One region of the Streptomyces sp. NPDC014894 genome, then DNA from elsewhere that is predicted to be linked to it. Evidence: riboswitches for the same ligand, from Rfam matches in the RefSeq annotation. Region 1 holds a riboswitch; each other region holds the start of a gene.
The links. A riboswitch is a leader RNA that binds a small molecule or an ion and turns the genes downstream of it on or off. The one in region 1 is predicted to bind thiamine pyrophosphate.

Region 1 (4,996 bases):
ACCTCGACACCGAGGAGTTCCGCGATGTCGGGGAGGGTGAGCCAGGCAGGTACGAGAGCATCGATCTTTGCGTCAATCTCGGTCACGGGACAAGCCTGCCATCTGGGACTGACAGCCGGTAGCCGGGCCCCGCCGGGATCTGCGGACGCCACGCCGAAGCCCTGGCATCGTACCTGGTCAGAGGCGTTTCTCCGGCATTCGTCCGGTTCAGCCGGACGCGGCCTTCAGAGGTACGGCCGGGTCGGCGGCCCGCCCGGGGTCGAGCCGGGCGCCCGAGAGGATGAGCTTGCGCCCCTGGGCCAGGTCCCGGGGGCGGTCGACGGCGAGCACCGCCACGAGGGCCCCCTCGCGCAGCCACAGGACCGTCCAGGCCGGCTCCTCGGGCCGGCCCCGCCAGACGGTGGTGTCGGCGTCCGCGTGGTCGCCCGCGTACTGCACGAACCGGCCGAACTGCTCGGACCAGAAGTAGGGCACCGGGTCGTAGCGCGGCGGCTCGCCGCCGTCCCCGGCGAGCACCCCGGCCGCGACGGTGCGGGGGCCCTGGACGGCGTTGTCCCAGTGGTGGACGAGGAGCCGCCGGCCGTAGCGCGCGGACGGGAAGGAGGCGCAGTCGCCGACGGCGTACACATCGGGCAGCGAGGTGCGCAGTCGCTCGTCGGCGGTGATCGCGCCGTCCGGGCCGGTGGCGATTCCGGAGCCCGCGAGCCAGCCGGTGGCGGGCCGGGCGCCGATGCCGACGACCACGGCTCCCGCCGGGAGCCGGCGGACCGCGCCCGGGTCGCCGGCCGGGCCCGGGCCCGTCTCGACGAGGACCGCGCCGGGCTCGACGCCGGTGACCCGCGCACCGGTGATCAGCTCGATGCCCCGCTCGGCGTACCAGCCGGCCATGGGGGCGGTGACCTCGGCGGGGAGCGCGCCGGCGAGGGGCCGGTCGGCCGCCTCCACCACGGTGACCGCGCAGCCGGCCGCCCGCGCGGCGGTGGCGAACTCCGCGCCGATCCAGCCCGCGCCGACCACCACGATGTCGTGGCGCTCGGCGAGGACGGGCCGCAGCCGGGCGGCGTCGTCGAGAGTGCGCAGCAGATGGACGCCGGGGACGGCGTCGGCGCCGGGCAGCCGGAGGGGTTCCGCGCCGGTGGCGATGACGAGGACGTCGTACGGAACGGGTCCGGCCTCGGTGTCCAGTTCATGGTCCCCGGCGCGCAGGCCGGTCACCGCGCAGCCGAGCCGCAGACCGACGCCGAGGGTCTCGAAGTCCACGTCGAAGGCCGATCCCTCGGACGCGCCGAGGAGGACCGCCTTGGAGAGCGGCGGTCTGTCGTAGGGCTGGTGGGGCTCGGCCCCGATCAGGGTGACGGGGCCGGTGAAGCCCTGTTCCCGCAGGGCGACGGCGGTCTGCACCCCGGCCATGCCCGCGCCGACGACGACCACGCTCCGGCCCTGCTGCTGCTCACTCCGCTGCTCGTTCACGCGTCAACCCTACGCAACTGACATATCGTCAGACACCGGTCCGTCGCCCGCGCCCCGGGACGGCTCCTCCACCACGCTGACCCCGCTGCCCTCCCGGGACTCCCACTCCCAGGTCTCCTCCAGCCGCACCCGGCCGTCGGGGAGGTCGAGCACGGTCGAGACGCAGTGGCCGGAGGAGGTCGTTCCGTCGGTGGTGAGCTGTACGTAGCGGAAGTCGAGCCGGTCGCCCTCGCGGGTGCCCACCAGATGGCCTCGGACCACGTCACCGCCCTCGTACTCGGCCCAGATCCGGCCCTCGCTCTCGTGGTAGCGGAAGCGGGTGCCGGTGCCCACCTGGCCGGGCGCCTGGTCCGCGACCGGTGCGAGGAGAAGCCCGTCGAGCGACCTTGCCATTGCCGTGTCTCCCTCACGCCGAAGTCCGACCGGCTCCCGCCGCGTCTTTCTGCGGACCGAGCCCTGGGGTTAGGGTGGCCACCGTAAAGCACTCGCGGGAGCCCGGACGCACCGGGCTGAGAGGGAGGCTGGACGGCCTCCGACCGTACGAACCTGATCCGGGTCATGCCGGCGAAGGGAGGAGCTGACCGCCCATGTCGTCCGTCCCCGGCACACGGAGCGCGGAGAACCCACCGGCCCTCGACGCGGAGCGCCCACCGGCCCTCGGCGCACGGAGCCCCCGGCAGACCGGGCAGACCGGCGCGCGGAGCGCGGAGCACCCGCCGCAGGACGTCCTCGTCATCGGGGGCGGAATCATCGGACTGGTCACGGCCTGGCGGGCCGCGCAGCGCGGGCTGCGGGTCGCGGTCGTCGATCCGCAGCCGGGCGGCGGGGCCGCGCAGGTCGCCGCCGGGATGCTGGCCGCCGTCACCGAACTGCACTACGGCGAGGAGACGCTGCTCGCCCTCAATCTCGAATCCGCCCGCCGCTACCCCGCGTTCGCCGCCGAACTGGCGGAGGCGTCCGGCCAGGACATCGGCCACCGCGCCTGCGGGACCCTCGCCGTCGCCCTCGACGCCGACGACCGCGCCCATCTGCGGGAGCTGCACGCCCTGCATCTGCGGTCCGGGCTGGAGTCGCAGTGGCTCAGCGGCCGCGAGTGCCGCCGGCTGGAGCCGATGCTCGCGCCGGGCGTACGCGGCGGTCTGCGCGTGGACGGCGACCATCAGGTCGATCCCCGGCGGCTGGCGTCGGCCCTGGTCATCGCCTGCGAGCGGGCCGGGGTGCGCTTCCGTCGCGCCTGGGCCGAGCGGCTGTCGGTGGCCGGCGACCGGGCCGTCGGGGCCGTGCTGGACGACGGGACGGAGGCGGCCGCCGAGCAGGTGGTGCTCGCCGGGGGCAGTCTGAGCGGACGCCTCGGCGGTGTGCCGCCCCGGGTGCTGCCTCCGGTGCGCCCGGTGAAGGGCCAGGTGGTGCGGCTGACCGTGCCCGCCTCGCACGCCCCGTTCCTCTCCCGGACGGTGCGGGCCATGGTCCGCGGCAGCCATGTCTATCTCGTGCCCCGGCGCAGCGGCGAACTCGTGGTCGGCGCGACCAGCGAGGAGATGGGCTGGGACACCACCGTCACCGCCGGCGGGGTGTACGAGCTGCTGCGCGACGCCCATGAGCTGGTGCCGGGCATCACCGAGCTGCCGCTGACCGAGACGCGCGCCGGGCTGCGCCCCTGCTCCCCCGACAACGCGCCGCTGCTCGGCCCGACCGATCTGCCGGGGCTGCTGCTGGCCACCGGGCACCACCGCAACGGGGTGCTGCTGGCCCCGCTCACCGGCGATGTGATGGCGACGGCGCTGACCTGCGGCGTCCTTCCGGAGGAAGCCGGTCCTTTCACCCCCCGCCGCTTCTCTTCCCTCTCTCAGGAGCAGCCCGTATGAGCCCTGTGCCCGTAGCCGTCTCCGTCAACGGGGAACGGCGTGAACTCGGTCCGGGAACCACCCTGGACACCCTGGTCGCGGAGCTGACCGGCGCGCGGACCGGGGTCGCCGCGGCCGTCAACGAGACGGTCGTCCCGCGCAGCCGCTGGTCCCGCACCCCGCTCGGCGACGGCGACCGGGTGGAAGTCCTCACCGCGGTCCAGGGAGGCTGAGCGGAATGTCCGACGACCGGTTCGTCATCGCCGACACCGCCTTCGACTCCCGGCTGATCATGGGCACCGGCGGCGCGCCCAGCCTTCAGCTGCTGGAGCGGTCCCTGATCGCGAGCGGCACCGCGCTCACCACCGTCGCCATGCGCCGGGTCGACCCGACCGTTCGAGGCTCGGTGCTGTCGGTCCTGGAGCGGCTCGGGATCCGGGTGCTGCCCAACACCGCGGGGTGTTTCACCGCGGGCGAGGCCGTGCTGACCGCCCGGCTCGCGCGCGAGGCGCTGGGCACCGACTGGGTCAAGCTGGAGGTCGTCGCCGACGAGCGGACCCTGCTGCCGGATCCGATCGAGCTGCTGGACGCGGCGGAGACGCTGGTGGACGACGGTTTCACGGTGCTGCCGTACACCAACGACGATCCGGTGCTGGCCCGGAAGCTGGAGGATGTGGGCTGCGCCGCGATCATGCCGCTGGGTTCGCCGATCGGCTCGGGGCTCGGGATCCGCAATCCGCACAATTTCTCGCTGATCGTGGAGCGGGCCCGGGTGCCGGTGATCCTGGACGCGGGCGCGGGCACGGCGTCCGACGCCGCGTTCGCGATGGAGCTGGGGTGCGCGGCGGTGATGCTGGCCTCGGCCGTCACCCGGGCGCAGGAGCCGGTGCTGATGGCGGAGGCGATGCGGTACGCCGTCGAGGCGGGCCGGCTCGCGCACCGGGCGGGCCGTATCCCGCGCCGGCACTTCGCCGAGGCGTCGTCCCCGGTCACGGGCATGGCGGCGCTGGATCCGGAGCGCCCGGCCTTCTGAGGCGCGCCGGGGCCGGGCCGGGGCGTCCCGCGCACGGTGCGGGCCCGTGCCCCGCTGTCACAGCTCGGCTGCAGTACGGGCCGCTCCCGCCCGCCACGACGGGGGCGCGGGCGGCGGCTCGTAGAATCGTCGGGTGGACACGACCCTCCAGGACCCTCTCGTCGGGCAGGTGCTCGACGGCCGCTACCGCGTCGACGAGCGCATCGCCGTCGGCGGGATGGCCACGGTCTACCGGGCCGTCGACACCCGCCTCGACCGTGAGCTGGCGCTCAAGGTGATGCATCCGGCGCTCGCCGTCGACGTCTCCTTCGTGGAGCGCTTCATCCGCGAGGCGAAGTCCGTGGCCCGGCTCGCGCACCCCAATGTGGTGGGCCTCTTCGACCAGGGCGCGGACGGCGCGTATGTCTATCTGGCGATGGAGTACGTGGCCGGCTGCACCCTGCGGGACGTGCTGCGGGAGCGGGGCGCCCTCCGGCCCAGGGCCGCGCTCGACATCCTGGAGCCGGTGCTCGCGGCGCTGGGCGCGGCGCACCGGGCCGGTTTCGTCCACCGGGACATCAAGCCGGAGAACGTGCTGATAGGGGACGACGGCCGGGTCAAGGTCGCCGACTTCGGGCTCGTCCGGGCCGTCGGCTCGGTCACCAGCACC
Region 2 (4,996 bases), on a different contig from region 1:
TCACCTTCCTGGCGCTCACCGTGGTCAGCGACACCGGCGCGTACGCGGTGGGCTGGCGCTTCGGCAGGCGCAAGCTCGCCCCGCGCATCAGCCCCGGAAAGACCCGCGAGGGACTCTTCGGGGCGATCGGCTTCGCGATGGCTGCGGGCGCGCTCTTCATGGAGTTCCTGATCGACGGCGGACACTGGTGGCAGGGCCTGCTGCTGGGGCTCGCGGTCGCGGCCAGCGCCACCCTCGGCGATCTGGGCGAGTCCATGATCAAGCGCGACCTCGGGATCAAGGACATGGGCACGCTGCTCCCCGGACACGGGGGCATCATGGACCGGCTGGACTCGCTGCTGCCCACCGCTCCGGTGGTCTGGCTGCTGTTGGTGATCTTTGTAGGCAGCGGCTGACCTGCTGTTTCTCTATGAGGGGCTCGTTATCCACAGGGGTGGCGAGCCCCTTGTCGTATCTCTGCGACACTGGAGAGACCATGCCCAAGCCCGGAGAATTGACCTTTGTCGCGCCCCGCGGAGCCAAGAAGCCCCCGCGGCACCTCGCCGACCTCACGCCCGCCGAGCGCAAGGACGCCGTCGCCGCGATCGGCGAGAAGCCGTTCCGCGCCAAGCAGCTCTCACAGCACTACTTCGCGCGGTACGCCCACGACCCGGCCCAGTGGACCGACATCCCGGCCGCCGCGCGGGAGAAGCTGGCCTCCGAGCTGCTTCCCGATCTGATGTCCGTCCTGCGCCATGTCTCGTGCGACGACGACACCACCCGTAAGACGCTGTGGCGGCTGCACGACGGCACCCTCGTCGAGTCCGTGCTGATGCGCTACCCGGACCGGGTCACCATGTGCATCTCCTCGCAGGCCGGCTGCGGGATGAACTGCCCCTTCTGCGCCACCGGACAGGCGGGCCTGGACCGCAATCTGTCCACCGCCGAGATCGTCCACCAGATCGTGGACGGCATGCGCGCCCTGCGCGACGGAGAGGTCCCCGGCGGCCCCGCGCGCCTGTCGAACATCGTCTTCATGGGCATGGGCGAGCCCCTCGCCAACTACAAGCGGGTCGTGGGCGCCATCCGCCGCCTCACCGACCCCGAGCCCGACGGGCTCGGCCTCTCCCAGCGCGGGATCACCGTCTCGACGGTCGGCCTGGTCCCCGCCATGCTGCGCTTCGCCGACGAGGGCTTCAAATGCCGTCTCGCCGTCTCGCTGCACGCCCCGGACGACGAGCTGCGCGACACCCTCGTCCCGGTGAACACCCGCTGGAAGGTCCGCGAGGTCCTGGACGCCGCGTGGGAGTACGCGGAGAAGTCCGGCCGCCGGGTCTCCATCGAGTACGCCCTGATCCGCGACATCAATGACCAGGCCTGGCGCGGCGATCTGCTCGGCCGTCTCCTCAAGGGCAAGCGGGTCCATGTGAATCTGATCCCGCTCAATCCCACGCCCGGGTCCAAGTGGACCGCCTCCCGCCCGGAGGACGAGAAGGCGTTCGTCGAGGCCATCGCCGCCCATGGAGTGCCCGTCACCGTGCGTGACACCCGGGGGCAGGAGATCGACGGGGCGTGCGGCCAGCTCGCCGCCGCCGAGCGCTGAGCCGGATCCCCGCGACGGCGCGACCGGGGCCGGCGGCCTCGGTCCGCGCCCGCCCGGGGGCTGCCGCCCCCGGCGGCCGACCTTGTACCCTGGGGCTCGAACATCCACATGGATGACATCTTCATATTTTTTCCGACAGGGGAGCGCCACAGCGCTGAGAGTGCGGTACCCACAGACCGCAGACCCTCTGAACCTCGCCCAGGTCATTCTGGGTAGGAAGTTCGGTCGTTACTCAAGCTGTTGCGCCCTGCCCGGATTCTCCTTCGAGGACCGGGCGGGGCCGCGTCTCTTCCTGGTCACTCCAGGAGGAATCTCAGTGAGAACCAAGAAGATCACCGTCACCGCGATCGCCGCGGCGCTGGGCGTCACCGCGCTCGCGGCCTGCGGCGGCGGCTCGTCCGACCAGGACTCCGGCACCGGCGGCGCCGGGTCCAAGACCGTGACGCTCGTCAGCCACTCCTCCTTCGCGGCCTCCGACTCCGTGCTGAAGCGGTTCACCGAGGAGACCGGCTACAAGGTCAAGGTCCTCAAGAGCGACGACGCGGGCGCCGCGCTCAACAAGGAGATCCTCACCAAGGGCTCCCCGCAGGGCGACGTCTTCTTCGGCGTCGACAACACCCTGCTCTCCCGCGCCCTCGACAACGGCCTCTTCACCCCGTACGAGGCCAAGGGCCTGGACCAGGTGGTCCCCGAGGTCCAGCTCGACGCGGACAAGCACCGGGTGACGCCGGTGGACACCGGCGACGTCTGCGTCAACTACGACAAGAAGTACTTCGAGGACAAGAAGCTCGCGCCCCCGCAGACCTTCGACGATCTGATCAAGCCCGAGTACAAGAACCTCCTCGTGGTGGAGAACGCCGCCACCTCCTCGCCCGGCCTCGGCTTCCTCCTCGGCACCGTCGCGCGCTACGGCGACGACTCCGGCTCCGGCTGGCAGGACTACTGGAAGAAGCTCAAGGACAACGGCGTGACCGTGGTCGACGGCTGGGACCAGGCCTACAACGAGGAGTTCTCCGGCTCGGCCGGCGGCAAGAAGGCCAAGGCCGACCGGCCCCTGGTCGTCTCCTACGCCTCCAGCCCGCCCGTCGAGGTCCTCTACTCCGACCCGAAGCCGACCGAGGCCCCCACCGGGGTCGCCACCGGCACCTGCTTCCGCCAGATCGAGTTCGCCGGACTGCTGACCGGCGCGAAGAACGAGGCGGGCGGCAAGGCCCTGCTGGACTTCATGGTCTCCAAGACCTTCCAGGAGGACATGCCGCTGAACATGTTCGTCAACCCGGTCGTGAAGGGGGCGAAGCTGCCCGAGCTGTTCACCGAGTTCGGCGCGGTGGTCGACAAGCCGCTGACCGTCGCCCCCGACAAGATCGCCGAGAACCGTGAGCAGTGGGTTCGGTCGTGGTCCTCGCTCGTCGTGAAGTGACCGGGCCCGACAGCGGGCCCGGGGTACGGACCCCGTCGCCGGGTGGGGTCCAGGCCCCGCCCGGCGACGGAGCCCCGCCGGGCGAGGGAGCCCGGACCCGGGCCCCGGCCCCGGCCCGGTTCCGCGCCCGGTTCCGCGCGAACGCCGTGCGGTTCGGTTTGATGGCCGTACCGCTCGCGTTCTTCGCCGTCTTCTTCGCCCACCCCGTCGCCGCCATCGTCGGCCGGGGCCTCCGGGACGGCGGGACCTGGCAGTTCGACCGGATCGCCGAGGTGCTGGGCCGCGCCGACCTCCAGCGCGTCCTCTGGTTCACCACCTGGCAGGCGCTCGCCTCCACCGCGCTCACCCTGCTGATCGCGCTCCCCGGCGCCTATGTCTTCGCCCGCTACGACTTCCCCGGCAAACGGCTGCTCCGGGCAGCGGTCACCGTGCCCTTCGTCCTGCCCACCGTCGTCGTCGGCAGCGCCTTCCTGGCGCTGCTGGGCCGCGGCGGACTCCTGGACGAGATCTGGGGCGTCCGCCTCGACACCAGCGTCTGGGCCATCCTCCTCGCCCATGTCTTCTTCAACTACGCCGTCGTCGTACGGACCGTCGGCGGACTCTGGGCCCAGCTCGACCCCCGCCAGGAGGAGGCCGCCCGGGTCCTGGGCGCCGGCCGGCTCACGGCCTGGCGGCAGATCACCCTCCCGGCGCTCGCCCCCGCCGTGGCCGCCGCCGCCCTGATGGTCTTCCTCTTCACCTTCACCTCCTTCGGCGTCGTCCAGATCCTCGGCGGCCCCACCTTCGCCACCCTGGAGGTGGAGATCTACCGGCAGACCGCGCAACTGCTCGACCTGCGGACCGCCGCCGTGCTGACCCTGGTGCAGTTCGCCGCCGTCGGAGCCGTGCTCGCCGTCCACGCCCGGACCGTACGGCGACGCGAGACCGCGCTGAAACTGGTCGACCCCGCCCACACCTCGCGGCACCCCCGGGGCCCGGCGCAGCGCGCCCTGCTCGGCGCGGTGCTCGCCACGATCGCGCTCCTGCTGCTCACCCCCCTCGGCGTGCTGGTGGAACGCTCCTTCGACACCCCCGGCGGCTACGGCCTCGACTACTACCGGGCTCTCACCGTGCTCGACGACAGCGGCGGCGCGTTCCTCGTACCGCCGATCGAGGCCGTGACGAACTCCCTGCGGTACGCGCTGGTCGCCGCCGCCATCGCGGTGGTCGTCGGCGGACTCGCCGCCGCCGCGCTCACCCGCCGGGCCGGCCGGCTGGCACGCGGCTTCGACGCGCTGCTGATGCTGCCGCTCGGGGTCTCCGCGGTCACGGTCGGCTTCGGATTCCTCATCACCCTCGACAAGCCGCCGCTGGATCTGCGGGCCTCCTGGATCCTGGTGCCGCTCGCCCAGGCCCTGGTCGGCGTCCCCTTCGTCGTCAGGATCATGCTCCCCGTGCTGCGCGCCGTGGACGGACGGCTGCGGGAGGCCGCGGCCGTGCTGGGCGCCTCACCGCTGCGGGTCTGGCGGGAGATCGACTTCCCCCTGGTCCGCCGGGCGCTGCTGATCGCCGCCGGATTCGCCTTCGCCGTCTCCCTCGGCGAGTTCGGCGCGACCGTCTTCATCGCCCGCCCCGACCATCCGACCCTGCCGGTGGCGGTCGCCCGACTGCTGGGCCGCCCCGGCGAACTCAACTACGGACAGGCGATGGCCCTGAGCACGATTCTGATGGCCGTGTGCGCGGCGGCCCTGCTGTTGCTGGAGCGGACCCGGGTCCGCGGTTCCTCCGCCGGGGAGTTCTGATGGCGCTGCTCGCACTCGACGGAGTGACCGTACGGTTCGGGGCGCGGCCCGCGCTCGACTCGGTGGATCTCAAGGTCGCCGAGCATGAGATCGTCTCGGTCCTCGGCCCCAGCGGAAGCGGGAAGTCCACCCTGCTGAGGGTGGTCGCCGGGCTCCAGCGCGCCGACGCGGGCCGGGTGCTGCTCGCGGGGGCGGACCTGTCGGACACCCCGG
Region 3 (4,996 bases), on a different contig from region 1:
CCAGCCCCGACTTCGGGGGCCCGCGGCCCGGCCCGGAGCGATGACCGCCGGCCGGGCCCGGCGTCCCGCCCACGGCTCCGCGGGCCCCGGGGCCGCCGGCCCGTCCACCGCTCCGGGGCCACAGGGCCCCGGTGAACGGACCGCCCGCCCGTTCACCCGGGTCACAGCACCCGGCGACACGGGCCCGGGCAGCCGCCCGGCTCGGGGCGGGCGCCCCGGCCGGTCTCACTCGGCGATCGGCAGATACACCCGGTTGCCCGCGGCGGCGAACTCCGCGGACTTCTCGCTCATCCCGTCCTCGATCTCCTGCTGCGACTGGCCGTGCTTCCTCCTGATGTCCTGGGAGATCTTCATGCTGCAGAACTTCGGACCGCACATCGAGCAGAAGTGGGCGGTCTTCGCCGGCTCGGCCGGCAGCGTCTCGTCGTGGAACTCCCGTGCCGTGTCCGGGTCGAGGGCCAGATTGAACTGGTCCTCCCACCGGAACTCGAACCGCGCGTCGGACAGCGCGTCGTCCCATTCCTGCGCCCCGGGGTGCCCCTTGGCGAGATCGGCCGCGTGCGCGGAGATCTTGTAGGTGATGACGCCGGTCTTCACATCGTCGCGGTTGGGCAGGCCCAGGTGCTCCTTGGGCGTGACATAGCAGAGCATCGCGGTGCCCCACCAGGCGATCATCGCCGCCCCGATGCCGGAGGTGATGTGGTCATACGCGGGGGCCACGTCCGTGGTGAGCGGGCCGAGCGTATAGAAGGGGGCCTCCTCGCAGATCTCCTGCTGGAGGTCGATGTTCTCCTTGATCTTGTGCATCGGGACGTGACCGGGGCCTTCGATCATCGTCTGTACCTGAAAACGCTTGGCGATCCGGTTGAGTTCCCCGAGCGTCTCCAACTCCGCGAACTGCGCCTCGTCGTTGGCGTCCGCTATCGACCCGGGCCGCAGACCGTCGCCGAGCGAGTAGGTGACGTCGTACGCGGCGAGGATCTCGCACAGCTCCTCGAAGTTCTCGTAGAGGAACGACTCCTTGTGGTGCGCGAGACACCACGCGGCCATGATCGACCCGCCGCGCGAGACGATGCCGGTCTTGCGGCGCGCGGTCAGCGGGACGTACCGCAGCAGCACCCCCGCGTGGACCGTCATGTAGTCGACGCCCTGCTCGGCCTGCTCGATCACGGTGTCCTTGTAGACCTCCCAGGTCAGCTCCTCGGCCCGGCCGTCGACCTTCTCCAGCGCCTGGTAGAGCGGGACGGTCCCGATCGGCACGGGGGAGTTGCGCAGCACCCACTCGCGGGTGGTGTGGATATTGCGCCCGGTCGACAGGTCCATGACCGTGTCCGCGCCCCAGCGCGTCGCCCAGGTCATCTTCTCCACCTCCTCCTCGATGGAGGAGGTGACCGCGGAGTTGCCGATGTTGGCGTTGACCTTGACCAGGAACTTCTTGCCGATGATCATCGGCTCGATCTCCGGGTGGTTCACATTGGCGGGCAGTACGGCCCGGCCCGCCGCGATCTCCTCGCGCACCACCTCGGGGGAGACGTTCTCCCGGATGGCCACGTACTCCATCTCCGGGGTGATCTCGCCCCGGCGCGCGTACGCGAGCTGGGTCACCGCCCGGCCCTCGCGGCCCCGGCGGGGCAGGCGCGGGCGGCCGGGGAAGACCGCGTCGAGGTTCTTGAGGCCGCCGCGCGGCGAGGTGTGCTTGACGCCGTCGTCCTCCGGGCGGACCGGACGGCCCGCGTACTCCTCGGTGTCGCCCCGGCCGATGATCCAGTTCTCCCGCAGCGGCGACAGCCCCCGCCGTACATCGGTCTCGACGGCGGGATCGGTGTAAGGGCCGGACGTGTCGTACAGCGTCACATCCGTGCCATTGGTGAGGTGCACCTGACGGACTGGCACCCGGAGATCGGGGCGGGAGCCCTCGACATATCCCTTGTGCCAGCCCGGCTTGCGCTCGCCGTCCCCGGCGGTCCGGTCGACGGCAGGCGTGCGTGCATCCTGAACGGTCATGAGACCTACTCCCTACGCCGGCATTACCCGGTAACAGGTTCGGCGGTCGACGCAGCGGTTCCCGCGGCCCGTCACCGGCGTCGGCCGGTCGGCTCGTACGGAGATCAGCGCCCTCTCAGCCCGGTGCTCCGAGCTCCCGCGTGTGCAAAGGTGGCACCACGCTAGCGTCCTTTCTGGCGTGCTGAACAGAGGCCCTCCTCCGTTCTTGCGATGATCGGTCGGTGACCTCTTCGCCGCCCGACCCCCAGCAGGATCCCGATCCCCGACCGGATCCCGGTCCGCACCGGCCCCCGCCGGGCCCGCCGCCGGAGCCGCCGAGGCCGTATCCGTCCGAGCCGGCCGGGCATGCTCACGGTCACTCGCACAGCCACAGCCACGGCCCGGCAGCGCCCGTCTCCCGGCATCTGCGCCGGGTCATCGCGGCGGTGCTGATCCCCTTCGCCACCGCCGTGGTGGTGGGGCTCGTGGTGCTCTGGCCCGGCTCGGCGCCCGGCCACGAGCGCACCGGTGTGGGCTTCGACCGGCAGACCGAGGAGGCGATGGTCACCCGGGTCGTCCAGGTCGACTGCAAGGAGGTGAACGCCGGTCAGGTGCCGCCGACCGGGGACACCTCCACCCCCCAGGGCCGGGAGGCGGTCAACTCGGCCAAGGGAACCTGTGGCAAGGCCGAGATCAAGGTCACCACCGGGAAGAACCAGGGCCGCACCTTCACCGAGATCGTCCAGCCCGAGGCGTCACGGCAGTTGAAGCAGGGGCAGGAGGTGGTGGTGGCGTACGCGCCGGACGCTCCCCGCGAACTCCAGTACGCGGTGATCGATGTGGACCGTACGCTTCCGATGGCCCTGCTGGCCGGCGTCTTCGCGCTCGCGGTGGTGCTGGTGGGACGGATGCGCGGGTTGATGGCGCTGATCGCGCTGGCCGCGTCGTTCGCCGTGCTGACCCTCTTCATCCTGCCCGCGATCCTCCAGGGCTCCAATCCGCTGATCGTCGCGGTGGTCGGGGCGAGCGCCATCATGCTGATCGCGCTCTACACCTGCCACGGACTGACCGCGCGCACCTCGGTGGCGGTCCTGGGCACCCTGATCTCGCTGATACTGATCGGGCTGCTGGGGTCGGTCTTCATCGGGTGGGCGAGTCTGTCCGGCAACACGGACGACAACACCGGTCTGATCCACGGCCTCTATCCGAACATCGACATGAGCGGACTGCTGCTGGCTGGTGTGATCATCGGTTCGCTCGGTGTGCTGGACGATGTGACGGTGACCCAGACCTCGGCGGTGTGGGAGCTGCGCCAGGCCAATCCGGACATGGGGCCGAGAGCGCTGTACCGCGCGGGCATCAGAATCGGCCGGGACCATATCGCCTCGGTGGTCAACACCCTTGTCCTGGCCTACGCGGGCGCCGCGCTGCCGCTGCTTCTGCTGTTCTCGATCGCGCAGAGCGCGGTGGGGACGGTCGCCAACAGCGAGGTGGTGGCGGCGGAGATCGTACGGACCCTCATCGGGTCGATCGGTCTGGTCGCCTCAGTGCCGGTGACGACGGCGCTCGCGGCGCTGGTCGTCTCCGCCGACCGGCCCCAGAGTTCGCCCGTGGGCGGCGGCGCCGGCTCCGCGGTCTTCGCACGGGCCGCCGCCCCGGCGACGGCCGCCCCGGTCGTCGCGGAGAGCGCGGGGGCGCGGCGCGGCGGTCTGCCGGGGCTGGGCGGCGGCAAGGGACGGCGGCGGAAGAAGTAGCGCCGAGGACCGGCTCTCGTTCCCGCCAGGAGCAGCGCCGAGGACCGGCCCCGTTCTCCTCAGGAGCAGCGCCGAGGATCAGTCCGCGTTCCCCCGGAGCCGGCGCCGAGGATCAGCCCGCGTTCTCCTCGGCCTCCACGAGGATCCCGGTGAGCGCCCGGTCGAGATCGCCCTCGAAGTCGCCGTACGCCCGCTCCTTGCCGAGCGGCACCAGCCTGTCGGTGCGATCGAGGAAGGCCACCACCGGCGCGGCGCTCACCAGGAAGAGCGCCCGGTCGCCGCCGACCTGGAGCCGGATGCCGAGATCGGCCGGCTCCTCCGGCCCGGCGGGCGCGATGTGGACATCGCCCTCACCGGCCGGGCCCAGCAGCCCGTCCAGCAGCAGATCGCGACTGAAGGCCCAGGTCACCGGTGCGTCTCCGGGCAGATGGAAGGTCATCCGCACGGCGTACGGATCCTCCGTCCCGTACCGAAGCTCCACCGGGATCCGGAACGAGAGCTCCTCGGAGACGAGAAAGCTCATCAGGACCTCGGCCTGCACCGATTCGCGCATCGTTTACCCCGCAGTGAAGGAAGACTGCTGAATGACCGTCGAAAACGGCCAGGAATGATCCCCTTGACCCTCTTGCCGCAATCGTGCTGTATGCGCTAGAGGACTACAAGCAGTGATTTTTCAGATACTGATAGAGAAGGCGAGCGTGTTCAGCAGGCCGCCCACTCCGTTGCGTAACTGTTCGACGGCGGGAAGCAGCCGGCTCTCCTGGTGGAGAGGCAGGGAAATCGCCATCGCCGCGGCGGTCGATCCGACGGTGACCGGAACGGCGGCGCAGACCGTGCCGAGCGCGTACTCCTGGCGCTCGATCACCGGCTCCATCCGCCCCGTGGCGTCGAGCCGTTCCAGCAGGGCGCGCCGGTCCCGTACGGAGTAGGGCGTCACCGGCTGCACCGGGTGACGGTCGAGATGGTCGGCCCGGGCCCTCCGGCCGAGCTGGCTCAGCAGGCACTGGCCGACGGCGTGCGCGTGGCCGGTCTCCCGGAAGTTCGCCCACTCCTCGACCGCGGGGGCGTACGGGGAGTCCGCGCAGCCGACGAGTTCGATCTCACCCTCGCGGTAGAGCGCGAAGTAGACCGGCGCTCCGATGGCGTCCCGCCAGTGCTCCAGCGTCTCGTCGAGTCTGCTGCGACGATTCTGCACGGACTCGCCGAGCACCAGTCGGCCGACCGCGCCGCCGAGGAGGAAGACGCCCTTCTCGCGGCGC

Region 2: another riboswitch for thiamine pyrophosphate. It lies ahead of ACF089_RS01860 (thiamine ABC transporter substrate binding subunit); the one in region 1 lies ahead of thiO (glycine oxidase ThiO).
Region 3: another riboswitch for thiamine pyrophosphate. It lies ahead of thiC (phosphomethylpyrimidine synthase ThiC); the one in region 1 lies ahead of thiO (glycine oxidase ThiO).

What each region holds. Positions count from the first base shown of each region.
Region 1 is NZ_JBIBWD010000005.1:255,405-260,400, reverse strand. It holds gene ACF089_RS14810 (Rv2175c family DNA-binding protein) at 1-86, opposite strand, end outside; gene ACF089_RS14805 (NAD(P)/FAD-dependent oxidoreductase) at 208-1,410, opposite strand; gene ACF089_RS14800 (hypothetical protein) at 1,480-1,863, opposite strand; TPP riboswitch at 1,948-2,061, shown strand; gene thiO (glycine oxidase ThiO) at 2,058-3,335, shown strand; gene thiS (sulfur carrier protein ThiS) at 3,332-3,547, shown strand; gene ACF089_RS14785 (thiazole synthase) at 3,553-4,347, shown strand; gene pknB (Stk1 family PASTA domain-containing Ser/Thr kinase) at 4,481-4,996, shown strand, end outside.
Region 2 is NZ_JBIBWD010000001.1:428,133-433,128, forward strand. It holds gene ACF089_RS01850 (phosphatidate cytidylyltransferase) at 1-395, shown strand, start outside; gene rlmN (23S rRNA (adenine(2503)-C(2))-methyltransferase RlmN) at 476-1,582, shown strand; TPP riboswitch at 1,710-1,819, shown strand; gene ACF089_RS01860 (thiamine ABC transporter substrate binding subunit) at 1,899-3,002, shown strand; gene ACF089_RS01865 (ABC transporter permease) at 3,164-4,783, shown strand; gene ACF089_RS01870 (ABC transporter ATP-binding protein) at 4,783-4,996, shown strand, end outside.
Region 3 is NZ_JBIBWD010000007.1:60,633-65,628, forward strand. It holds gene ACF089_RS18110 (hypothetical protein) at 1-44, shown strand, start outside; gene thiC (phosphomethylpyrimidine synthase ThiC) at 226-2,004, opposite strand; TPP riboswitch at 1,997-2,154, opposite strand; gene ACF089_RS18120 (YibE/F family protein) at 2,226-3,737, shown strand; gene ACF089_RS18125 (SsgA family sporulation/cell division regulator) at 3,850-4,290, opposite strand; gene ACF089_RS18130 (IclR family transcriptional regulator) at 4,411-4,996, opposite strand, start outside.